DNA from 2 places in the Pseudarthrobacter sp. KH_020_B genome. Region 2 is predicted to be linked to the other one. Evidence: riboswitches for the same ligand, from Rfam matches in the RefSeq annotation. Region 2 holds a riboswitch; the other holds the start of a gene.
The links. A riboswitch is a leader RNA that binds a small molecule or an ion and turns the genes downstream of it on or off. The one in region 2 is predicted to bind thiamine pyrophosphate.
Positions count from the first base shown of each region.

Region 1: another riboswitch for thiamine pyrophosphate. It lies ahead of thiO (glycine oxidase ThiO); the one in region 2 lies ahead of thiC (phosphomethylpyrimidine synthase ThiC).

Region 1 covers NZ_CM174506.1:3,224,806-3,230,467, reverse strand. Annotated here, with positions in the region: gene AC3IT0_RS14865 (RNB domain-containing ribonuclease) at 1-818, opposite strand, end outside; gene thiE (thiamine phosphate synthase) at 883-1,659, opposite strand; TPP riboswitch at 1,687-1,806, shown strand; gene thiO (glycine oxidase ThiO) at 1,799-3,184, shown strand; gene thiS (sulfur carrier protein ThiS) at 3,181-3,417, shown strand; gene AC3IT0_RS14845 (thiazole synthase) at 3,422-4,237, shown strand; gene AC3IT0_RS14840 (4a-hydroxytetrahydrobiopterin dehydratase) at 4,310-4,636, shown strand; gene AC3IT0_RS14835 (hypothetical protein) at 4,710-5,012, opposite strand; gene AC3IT0_RS14830 (DUF3107 domain-containing protein) at 5,067-5,291, opposite strand; gene AC3IT0_RS14825 (TetR/AcrR family transcriptional regulator) at 5,342-5,662, opposite strand, start outside.
Region 2 covers NZ_CM174506.1:2,893,808-2,899,469, forward strand. Annotated here, with positions in the region: gene trmD (tRNA (guanosine(37)-N1)-methyltransferase TrmD) at 1-428, opposite strand, end outside; gene rimM (ribosome maturation factor RimM) at 429-974, opposite strand; gene AC3IT0_RS13340 (RNA-binding protein) at 1,088-1,330, opposite strand; gene rpsP (30S ribosomal protein S16) at 1,332-1,748, opposite strand; gene AC3IT0_RS13350 (hypothetical protein) at 1,961-2,398, opposite strand; gene AC3IT0_RS13355 (VOC family protein) at 2,512-3,387, opposite strand; TPP riboswitch at 3,542-3,649, shown strand; gene thiC (phosphomethylpyrimidine synthase ThiC) at 3,644-5,461, shown strand; gene AC3IT0_RS13365 (alpha/beta hydrolase) at 5,466-5,662, opposite strand, start outside.

The DNA.
Region 1 (5,662 bases), 330 kb from region 2:
TCGTCCGGGGCGGGCATGGTGCGCAGGATGCCCACTTTTCCTGCCAGCATGAGGTCTGCCGCCGCCATCCCCGTCATCAGGGAAATCTGGGCGTTCCAGTCCTCCACCGGCAGCTGCGGCGCGGCGGCAATCCGGTAGCCGCCGTCGGGCAGTTGCACGATTTCCTGCTCAGGCATGTTCAGGCTGGCGCCGCCACGCTGCCGCTCCAGTTCAACGCGCTTGAGGCCCACTTCCTTCAGGAGCTGCAGGACAGGTCCGGCCGTTCCGGCGTCGAGTTCGGCCTGGACTCCCTTGTAGCTCAGCTTGGCCCGGCTGCGGATGCTGGCCCTCCGGACGCTCACGGTGGAGACCTGAGCGGCGTCGTCCAGCCCGAAATCCCACACGAAGGCGGAACACAGCTGCCCGGCCAGGAGGCTGCCGGCCCCTTCGCTGATGACCTCCGGATGCAGCGGGATCCGGCCGTCGGGGGCGTAGAACGTCTGGCCGCGGCGCCGGGTCTCCGCATCCAGTCCGCCGCCGGGGCGGACAAAGGACGGCACGTCGGCGATGGCGTACCGCACCCGGTAGCCGGTGCCCGCGCGCTCGATGAACAGCGCCTGGTCCAGGTCAGTGGACGACGCCGGATCGATGGTGAGGAAGTCCACGTCCGTCAGGTCAGCACCCGGCAACTCGTGTGCGGCCACTGCCGCTTGCGCGTCCCGGACCGCCTCCGCCGGGTATGGACCCGGCAGTTCCAGCTCGGTCCGCAGGGCGCTCAGCGCCGCCGCGAGGTCGTTGGTCTGCTCGTGGACATTCGGGGCCAACCTATGATGTGACACGAAAATCAGGTTAGCCCGATTTCCACGTATCGTGCACGCCCGCCGTCCGCCACGCGGGGGATTGTCAGGACGCGCCCGCGTCCAGGGCGGCAAGGAGTGCCGCGGCCGCAGCCGCGGGGTCGGAGGCATCGGTGATGGCACGCACCACAACGATCCTGCCTGCGCCGGCCTCCACCACCTGCTCCACGTTGCCGAGGTCGATGCCGCCGATGGCAAACCAGGGCAGCGTGGCCTGGGTGCCACCGGCGGCGCGGACTGCTTCGGCCGCATACCGCACCAGGTCAAGGCCGACGGCGGCCCGGCCGGGTTTGGTGGGCGTGGCCCAGACCGGTCCAACGCAGAAGTAGTCCAGGCCGTGTTCGGCAGGCAGCCCGCCGGACAGCCGGATGGCGCCTTCGATCTGCTCGGCAGTGTGCGTGGAAAGCCCGATTGTTGCGGGCGGGCCGAGCAGGGTGCGGGCGGAAGCGACCGGCAGGTCCTTCTGCCCGATGTGGAAGACGGGGGCGCCGGACAGCAGCGCGATATCGGCACGGTCGTTGACGGCCCACAGCTTCCCGTGGCGTTCGGCCGCGGCCCGAAGCACGGCCAGCAGCTCCAGCTCCTCCGCCGCCTCGATCGCCTTGTCGCGGAGCTGGATGATGTCCACGCCGCCGGCAAAGGCCGCGTCCACAAACTCGCCAAAGTCCCCGCGGTCCCGGCGCGCGTCGGTGCACAGGTACAGCCTTGCGCTGTGCGGGAGGCCGGTGACTATGCCGCCGGCGGGGACTGTTCCGGCTAAGGTTTCGGGAGTGGACGAGGTGGCGGAGGGCGTGCCTGCAGCGGCGAAGGATTGCGCGTTCATGGAAACAAGCCTAATTCCCCTAAACTGGGCGAGTACTGCGGGAGCCCGTTGCAGCCGTCACAAAGCGGCCGGGCTGAGAGGGCGTCAGAGCCGACCGCTTGACCTGATCCGGCTAGTACCGGCGTAGGGAAGGAACCATATGCCCCCCGCAACAAACAACTCACGTGGGCGTGAATCAGCCAGCGTCCCCATCACGCACCCTGCCGTCCTGCACGCCGACGTGGCAGTCATCGGCGGCGGAGTCATCGGCCACGCCATAGCCTGGGAGGCCCGGCGGTCCGGCCGTTCGGTTGTGCTGATCGATGACGCGCCGGGCAACGGCGCCAGCTGGGCAGCCGCCGGCATGCTTGCCCCCGTGAGCGAACTGCATTACCAGGAGGAAGACCTCCTTGAGCTGATGCTTGCCTCCTCCGGCCTCTGGCCTGCCTTCGCGGCAGGCCTCGCCCTGGCCGGGGCTGGCGATACCGGATATCTGACGACGCCGACCCTCGCCATCGGCGCGGACGCTGCGGACCGCCGCGCGCTGATGGACCTCCGGGCCGTGCAGCAGGCCAGCGGCCTGATGGTGGAACTGCTGACTGTCCGTGCGGCCAGGACCAGGGAATCCCTGCTCAGCCCGGCCATATCCTGCGCCCTGGACATTCCCGCCGACCACCAGGTGGATCCACGGAAACTTGTGGCGTGCCTCCAGGAAGTCCTGGCCGTCCACGAACCGGGAGCAGGAACCGCCGTGGCAGGTTCCCGCGGGGGATTCGCCGTTGACCAACGGGCTGCAGCCCTTCTCTGGGAGGACGGCCGCGTCAGCGGCGTGAAGCTCGCCCACGGCGGAACGGTCCAGGCCCGGGAGACCATCGTGGCCAACGGACTGCAGGCGGCCTCGCTGGATGGCCTGCCGGATGGACTGCACCTACCCCTGCGGCCCGTCTACGGTGACATCCTGCGCCTGGCTGTTCCACGGCACCTGCGCCCGCTCCTCACCTCGACGGTCCGCGGAATGGTCCATGGCGTGCCGGTCTACATCGTTCCCCGGCAGGACGGCACCGTGGTGATCGGGGCAACGCAGCGAGAGGACGCGCTCGCAGGGACGGGCGACGCAGCTGTCTCGGCCGGCGGTGTCTACCAGTTGCTGCGGGACGCCCAGGTCCTGGTGCCGGCAGTGTCGGAGCTTGAACTCCTGGAATGCACGGCACGGGCCAGGCCGGCGACCCCGGACAACGCACCTCTCCTCGGCCGCGTACCGGCTTCCTCCCTAGCGGAGGGGAACACGGGGAGCGGGATCACGGGCAGCGGGAACACAGGGAACATTGCCGGGCTGATCGTTGCCACCGGGTTTTTCCGCCACGGAGTGCTGCTTGCTCCAGCGGCGGCGGCCATCTGCCGGGACCTGCTGGACGGCCGGACCGACCCGCGATGGGCGGCCCTCAGCCCGGCCCGCTTTTCAGGAAAGCACCACGGAGCCGGCACACAGTCCCTGCGCAAGGACATCAGCACGAAGGATCTCGACCCACAGAAGGAATCAGCATGAACATCACCCTTAACGGCTCGCGCCATTCCGTGGCGGAGGACGCCTCCATCACGACGCTCATCAGCCAGATCACCGGCCGTCCTCTCGCGGCCAACGGCCAGGCGACAGATGGGCAGAAACTTGGCGTCGCCGTCGCCCACAACTCCGAAGTAGTACCCCGCAGCCAGTGGTTCGTCACGGCGCTCGCCGAAGGTGACGACGTCGAACTGGTCACAGCAGTCCAGGGAGGCTGACACCATGACAGTAACCAGCAACATCACCACACAAAACCGGCCCGAGGACACTGACCGGCTGGTGATCGACGGCGTCGAGCTCGGCTCCCGCCTCATCATGGGCACGGGCGGCGCCCCGAGCCTCGACGGGCTGGGCGCCGCCCTGCTGGCCTCCGGAACCGAACTGACCACGGTGGCTTTGCGGCGCTATTCGCCGGCAGAATCGGGGTCCCTTTTCCAGCTCCTGGTGGACCACGGGATCCGGATCCTGCCCAACACTGCCGGCTGCTTCACGGCCCGGGACGCGGTTATGACGGCGGAACTGGCCCGCGAAGCGCTGGAAACAGACTGGATCAAGCTGGAAGTCATCGCCGACGAACAGACCCTGCTGCCGGACGCCGTCGAATTGGTGGATGCTACGGAACAGCTCGTTAACCGGGGCTTCAAAGTATTCGCCTACACGAACGATGACCCGGTCCTTGCCCTTCGGCTGGAAAACCTGGGTGCCGCCGCGGTTATGCCGCTCGGTGCGCCCATCGGCACCGGCCTGGGAATCCTGAATCCACACAACATCGAACTGATCGTCTCGCGCGCCTCGGTGCCCGTGGTGCTGGACGCCGGCATCGGCACGGCATCCGACGCCGCGCTGGCCATGGAGCTTGGCTGTGATGCCGTGCTGCTGGCCACTGCGGTCACGCGTGCGCAGAACCCGGCACTCATGGGGGAGGCCTTCAAACACGCCGTCATCGCCGGTAGGCTGGCGAAAGCGGCCGGCAGGATTCCGCGCCGCGAGCACGCCCTTGCGTCATCGGCCATGGAAGGCCGGGCAGAGTTTCTCTAGGCCGCTTACTCCACGCCTGGCGCCCTCGACCAACGCAGGGGCGGGCTCACCGGACGAGCCAAGGAGGACGCTGTGGCCGGCAAGGAAGATACACTCACGCAGGAGCGGATCGACGCCGTCCTGGCCGGGCTGCCCAACTGGCAGTACCGGCTGGGCGGGCTCGTCGCTGTCTACAAGACGCCGACGGCGGCCGCCGCACTGGAACTGATTGCCGCCGTCGGACGCCTGGCGGAAGAGCAGAACCACCACCCGGACCTTGACTGGCGCTACAACAGGGTGCATCTGCGCTACACGTCCCACGACGCCGGCGGCGAGGTCACGGAGCGGGATGCCGCTGCTGCTGCGGCGGTCAGTGCTGCTGCCGCCCGGCTCGGCGCCACAGCCCAGCCGGTGGGTTAAGCCGCCGGCTAAAGGACCGTGACCACCACCCTGCTGGGTGGTGGTCACGGGTACTTAAGGAACGGGCCCAAAACTACAGTTTGAGCGCCTCCGTCAGCCGCTGCGTATCGTGGCTTTCGCGCGTCCGGCCCAGGTACATGACCGTCCCGACGGCAGCGACGGTGCCGAGCGCCATGGGCAGAACCCAGGGAATCCACGTCAGGCCGGGCTGGTAGCCAAAACCTGCCGCGATGAAGATGATCCAGCTGACCGTACCGACCACCACGGCAACTCCGGCGGGCAACCCGGTGCCGTACCGGGTGTGGCGCTTGTCATTGGCCCAGACAATAAAGCCTGCGGCCGCTGTGACCAGGACAACGATGGTCAGCGAAAGCATGGAATCTCCTCGGAAAGCAGCGGCCAGCCGCCAAGGCGGCTGGCCGCGGACGTGCTAGAACTGGCCGAAACCGACCTTGCGGGCCTCTTCGGCGCCGATTTCCACGTAGCCCAGGGCGTTGCCGGGAACGATGATGATGCGTCCCTTGTCGTCCTTGAGGCGGAGGTCGGTGCCCTTGGTGATGGCTTCTTCAACGACCGTGGCTACAGTGTCAGCATCCTGAGCCGATTCCAGGACGATTTCGCGGCCGATGTTCTGAATGCCGATCTTAATTTCCAAAAGGGGGCCTCCCAGCCAATCAAAGTTTCTTGGGTTCTCTTATTTGTAGTCTAGGACTCTTTGGGGAAGCGAGAGATTCCGCGCCAAGCTAAACGGTAAATGAGGTCACTGGCCACATCGAGGTCCAGGTTCCCGTCCGTTTCGAGCCAATAACGGGCGCTGACCTGGGCCATGCCGGCCAGGCCGCGGCCCAGGAGCTGCGCCTCCAGCGGGGGAAGTTTGGTGTCCTCGGCAATCACGCGGGCAACGGCGTCCGCGAAGGTTTTGTTGAATGTCTCGAGGCGTGAACTGACGTCGGGATCGTTGATGAGGTCCGATTCGAAGACCAAGCGGTGCGCTTGGTCGTCGCTGGCGATGAAGTGGTAGTAAGC
Region 2 (5,662 bases):
ACCGTGAAGTGCTCTTCCGCCCACTCGATGACACGCTCGTCGATCCCCTCATAGCGGCCGCAGGCAAAAACCAGCTGGTCCTCTTCGGCGAGCTCATAGGCCAGGGCCTGGTTGAAGCGCTCCCCTGCCGGCGATGGGACGATCAAAACCGGCTTGGCGGGCTTGCCCTCCGTGGTCTCGGCGCCCTCTGCGGTTTCACCGGCTCCGGCGACGGCAGCCAACGCCTGCGCCCACGGCTCAGGCTTCATCACCATGCCGGCGCCTCCGCCGTACGGGGTGTCATCCACTGAGCGGTGCTTGTCGGTGGTGAAGTCGCGCAGGTCGTGGACGCGCAGGTCCAGTAGGCCGTCCTGCCGGGCCTTGCCAATGAGCGAGAGTTCCAGGGGCGCCAGGTACCCGGGGAAGATGCTGACGACGTCGATTCTCATCTACGCGTTTTCCTCCGGGTCGCCGGTGCCGGCTTCGCCGTCGTTGACCTCAAAGAGTCCGTCCGGCGGCGTCAGCAGGACAAAGCCGTCGGCCACATTGACCTCGGGAACGATCTGCTCCACGAACGGGACCAAGATTTCCTTGCCGTCCGGCGTTTCAACCACGAGCAGGTCCTGGACGGGCATGGTGTGCAGGGCCGCGATCTTGCCGACCACCTGCGAGCCCACCCGGGCTTCGAGCCCCACCAGTTCGTGCTCGTACCAGCCTTCGTCCTCGTCCTCGTCCAGCTCTTCGGTTTCGATAAAGAGCTTGGCGCCGCGCAGGGTCTCTGCCTGGTTGCGGGTCTCGATTCCCTCGAACGCGAGCAGCAGGATGTCCTTGTTCCACCGCGCACTCTCAACAATGAGCGGGCCGGCCGATGCAGGCTCCACCACAAACTCGGTCCCGGGAACAAACCGGTCCCCCGGAGCGTCGGTCAGCACCTGGACCGTCACTTCGCCGCGGATTCCATGCGGTTTGCCGATTCGTGCCACCTGAAGCTGCATCTGTTCCTCTGTTCCGGTTCTGGGATTACCCACGATGTTGTGGTGAAAGCACTCCGGCCCCTCCACCGTTGCGGGTGGAAGGGCCGGAGCAAAAAACTGATGTTGCCGAGCGCTTAGCGGCGGCGGTCTGTGTCGACGACGTCGACCCTGACCGGTTCGCCGTCTGCCAGTGCCGCCACAACGGTGCGCAATGCCCGTGCGGTGCGGCCCTGGCGGCCGATCACCCGTCCCAGGTCATCCTGATGAACACGAACCTCGAGGGTGTCCCCGCGGCGGTTGTTCTTCGAGCTGACCTTGACATCCTCCGGCGAATCAACGATTCCCCGGACGAGGTGTTCGAGCGCTTCTGCCAGCAATCTACTCAGCCTCGGTGGTCTCTGCTTCGGCCGGGGCCTCGGCTGCGTCAGACTGCTTTGACTTCTTGGTGATGGCTTCCGGGATGATCACGGAACCCTTTTCCGGGGCAACAAAGGCAGCCTTCGGAGCTTTGGTCTTCAGGGTGCCTTCCTGGCCCGGCAGGCCCTTGAACTTCTGCCAGTCACCGGTGATCTTGAGGATCGCAGCAACCTGCTCGGACGGCTGTGCGCCGACGCCGAGCCAGTACTGGGCACGGTCCGTGTCCACCTCGATGTATGAGGGCTCTTCGGTGGGGTGGTACTTGCCGATCTCTTCGATGGCACGGCCGTCACGCTTGGAGCGTGCGTCCATGACGACGATGCGGTAGTACGGTGCGCGCATCTTGCCAAAGCGCTTAAGGCGAATCTTTACGGCCACTTTTGTGGTCACTCCTGTTTCAGAAAAGGGGTGAACCGACGTTCTGCACCCGTGGGGCGGGCCATACTTGAGGGTTCAAAGGACAGGATCCGGACGCGGAGAGAGGGGCCACGCAGATCGAGTACCTGTTTATTGTGCCAGATCAGCGTCCGGATTTCGACTTGACACGTCGGGATGGGGCAGCCGGGCGGACCCGGCAGGCCGCGGCAGGCCTAGGACGACCAGACATACACGCCGGTGCGTGCGGCGTCATCGATGGAGTTGGCCAGCTCCGCGAACTGCTGGACATACGCACGGGCCTCGTCCGCGCCGAACGGCATGTCATCCTGGGCCGCCCACTTTTCAGCGACGTCGTCCAGGACATTACCTTCACCCTCAGTCTCATAGCTGAGCAGATCCGCCAGCGCACGCACCATGGCCGGCGGAACTCCGAGGAGTGAATCGCTGGCCACGTCAACCATTGCCAGTTCGTAGTCTGCGCCACCGGCATGCACCGCAATCCCGGCAAGGTTGCCCAGCTGTTCGATTTCGAAATCGCTGATTCCGGGAATCCGCAGGGCAGGGCCTGCCGGGGAGCCGCCGTCATCAAGGACACTGGCCCGCTTCAGCGCGGCATCGTGGGTGGCAACAAAAATTTCAGTGAAGCCCATGGGAACAGCCCTCATTCCGTCGACGGTGCGGCCCGGAAGGGCAGCACCAAGTGCCGCCCCGGCCGTTCAGAATCAGCCTAGTACAAGGCGGACCGCACATTTCGCATCCGCGCTCAGCGGACCGCGACTCGAATGCTGTTGCGCCACGGATCCTCGAAGCGAAGCTCGGCTCCCGTGTGGTGCGAGGCCACACCGGCGACCTTCAGGCGGTCGGCGAGCGCGCCGACGTCGTCCCCGGAAGGGACCTCGATGAGGACTTCGCCCAGGCCCAGGGTGTCCTTGCGGGGACCAGCGCCGCGGCTGTTCCAGACGTTCATGGCCATGTGGTGGTGGTACCTGCCGGCGGAGACAAACAGTGCCTGCCCGTGCCAGCCTGCGGTCTTTTCGAAGCCCAGCGCGCCCACGTAAAAATCGTGTGCAGAGTGGACGTCGCCCACCTGGAGGTGGACGTGGCCCACGCCGGCTTCGGCGCGCCGCTGGCCCTCCACGGACTCCTGGGTCAGGTGGTGCTCGAGGTAGCGCTGCGGCGGCAGGGCCAGGCTGTCCATCACCACGTCCTTGCCGTTCCAGGACCAGTTTTCGCGGGGCCGGTCCCAGTACAGCTCGACGCCGTTGCCTTCCGGGTCACTGAAGTAGAAGGCCTCGCTGACCAGGTGGTCAGCACTACCGGTGAAGGACCGGGGTTCGTACTGGGCGGCGGTGGCCACCGTTGCAGCAAGTGAAGCCTGGTCGTCAAAGAGCAGCGCGGTGTGGAACAGCCCGGCCTCTCCCCTGCCGGGCAGGTTCAAGGACGGGGCGGCCGCGAGATGGACCAGCGGGCGTTGAAGCCGGCCAAGGTAGACGCCGCCGTCCTCTTCGGCGACAACCTCCAGGCCGAGCGCACGCTGGTAGTAGTCGGTCATCAGCTTCATGTCGCCCACCTTGAGCATCACGGTGCCCATGGAGAGATCGGCAGGAAGGAGATCCTGGCTGGTGGCTTCTGCAGTCATGTGAAAACTCCCGGTCCGTTGGCCTTCGGATGGAAGGCGGCTATGCCTCCAATTTACTTGAAGCTTCAATTTAATTCAAGTGGCGGACCAGACAGATTGCGACCCCTTCCCGTGATTGCTGTCACGAGTCCACCCTCGGCCTGTGGTAGCTTCGACTTGACCACACGGGAGCCCTTGCAGGGGCTGAGATCGGGCTAGCGCAGCCTGCGACCGTTGAACCTGTCCGGGTAATGCCGGCGAAGGAAGTGAGTATTCAGTGAATACACAAGAAACACAGCTGATCCCTGCCCTAAATGAAGCAGCCGTGGATCAAGCGGCCTGGACTGAAACCCAGTCGCTGAAGTCCCATTCGTTGGCGTATGTCACCGATGACGCCACGGGAATCCGGGTTCCAGTGACCGAGATCGCGCTGGAACCGTCGCCAAACGGCGAGGCGAACGGGCCTTTCCGGACCTACCGCACGGCCGGTCCGGGCAGCGATCCGGTGGTGGGCCTCAACCCGTTCCGCTCGGAGTGGATCGCCGCCCGCGGAGACACCGAGCCCTACAGCGGCCGGGAACGGAACCTGCTCGACGACGGCAAGTCGGCCGTGCGCCGCGGCGCAGCCTCTGCGGAGTGGAAGGGTGCACAGCCGGTCCCCCGCCGCGCCGTCGAAGGCCGGACTGTCACCCAGATGCACTACGCGAGGAAGGGTGTCATCACCCCGGAGATGCAGTTCATCGCCCTCCGCGAAAACTGCGACGTGGAACTGGTCCGCAGCGAAGTGGCCGCCGGACGGGCCATCATCCCCAACAACATCAACCACCCGGAATCCGAACCGATGATCATCGGCAAGGCCTTCCTGGTGAAGATCAACGCCAACATCGGCAACTCCGCCGTGACCAGCTCCATCGCCGAGGAGGTGGACAAACTCCAGTGGGCCACCCAGTGGGGCGCGGATACCGTCATGGACCTCTCCACCGGGGACGACATCCACACCACCCGGGAATGGCTCATCCGCAACTCCCCCGTCCCCATCGGTACCGTGCCCATCTACCAGGCGTTGGAGAAGGTCAACGGCGAAGCCAACGCCCTGACCTGGGAGATCTTCCGGGACACGGTGATTGAGCAGTGCGAGCAGGGCGTGGACTACATGACCATCCACGCCGGCGTGCTGCTGCGCTACGTACCGCTGACGGCCAACCGCGTCACCGGCATCGTCTCCCGGGGCGGCGCGATCATGGCGGGCTGGTGCCTGGCCCACCACCAGGAGAACTTCCTGTACACGCACTTTGACGAGCTGTGCGAGATCTTCGCCAAGTACGACGTCGCGTTCTCCCTGGGCGACGGGCTGCGTCCGGGAGCGACGGCGGACGCCAACGACGCCGCCCAGTTCGCCGAGCTGGACACCCTGGCGGAGCTTACCCAGCGGGCGTGGGAATTCGATGTGCAGGTCATGGTGGAAGGTCCCGGGCACGTCCCGTTCCACCTGGTGCGGGAGAACGTGGAACGCCAGCAGGAACTCTGCAAGGGCGCCCCGTTCTACACGCTGGGGCCGCTGGTCACGGATATTGCCCCGGGCTATGACCACATCACGTCCGCCATCGGCGCCACCGAAATCGCCCGGTACGGCACGGCCATGCTTTGTTACGTCACGCCCAAGGAGCACCTTGGCCTCCCGAACAAGGACGACGTGAAGACCGGTGTGATCACCTACAAGATCGCCGCCCATGCAGCCGACCTTGCCAAGGGCCACCCCGGCGCCCATGAACGGGATGATGCCCTGTCCAAGGCCCGGTTCGAGTTCCGCTGGCGCGACCAGTTCGCGCTGTCCCTGGACCCGGTCACGGCGGAGGCCTTCCATGACGAGACGCTGCCCGCCGAACCGGCCAAAACCGCCCACTTCTGCTCCATGTGCGGCCCGAAGTTCTGCTCCATGAAGATCAGCCAGGACATCAGGGACGAATACGGTTCCGCCGATTCGCAGGCGGCCATCGCCGAGGCCTACAGCGGGATGCGGGAAAAGAGTGCGGAGTTCCTGGCCGCCGGCGGGAAGGTCTACCTCCCCGAGCTTCGGATCCCCGCCGGAAGCTGACGGCTCAGGAAGCCTGAACTGAGCGTGACCTGCCGACGTCGGCGATGAAGGACCGGATGGCCCGGTCACCTTCGGCTGAGTCCTGGGGCCGGTGTCCTCCCGCAGCAGTGCGGTGCAGGGCACCGGTCTCCTGCAGGTAACCTGCGATCTCTTCATAGAGCGGTTCCCACCCACCCGTCAGGACCATGGTGGGGACGCCCG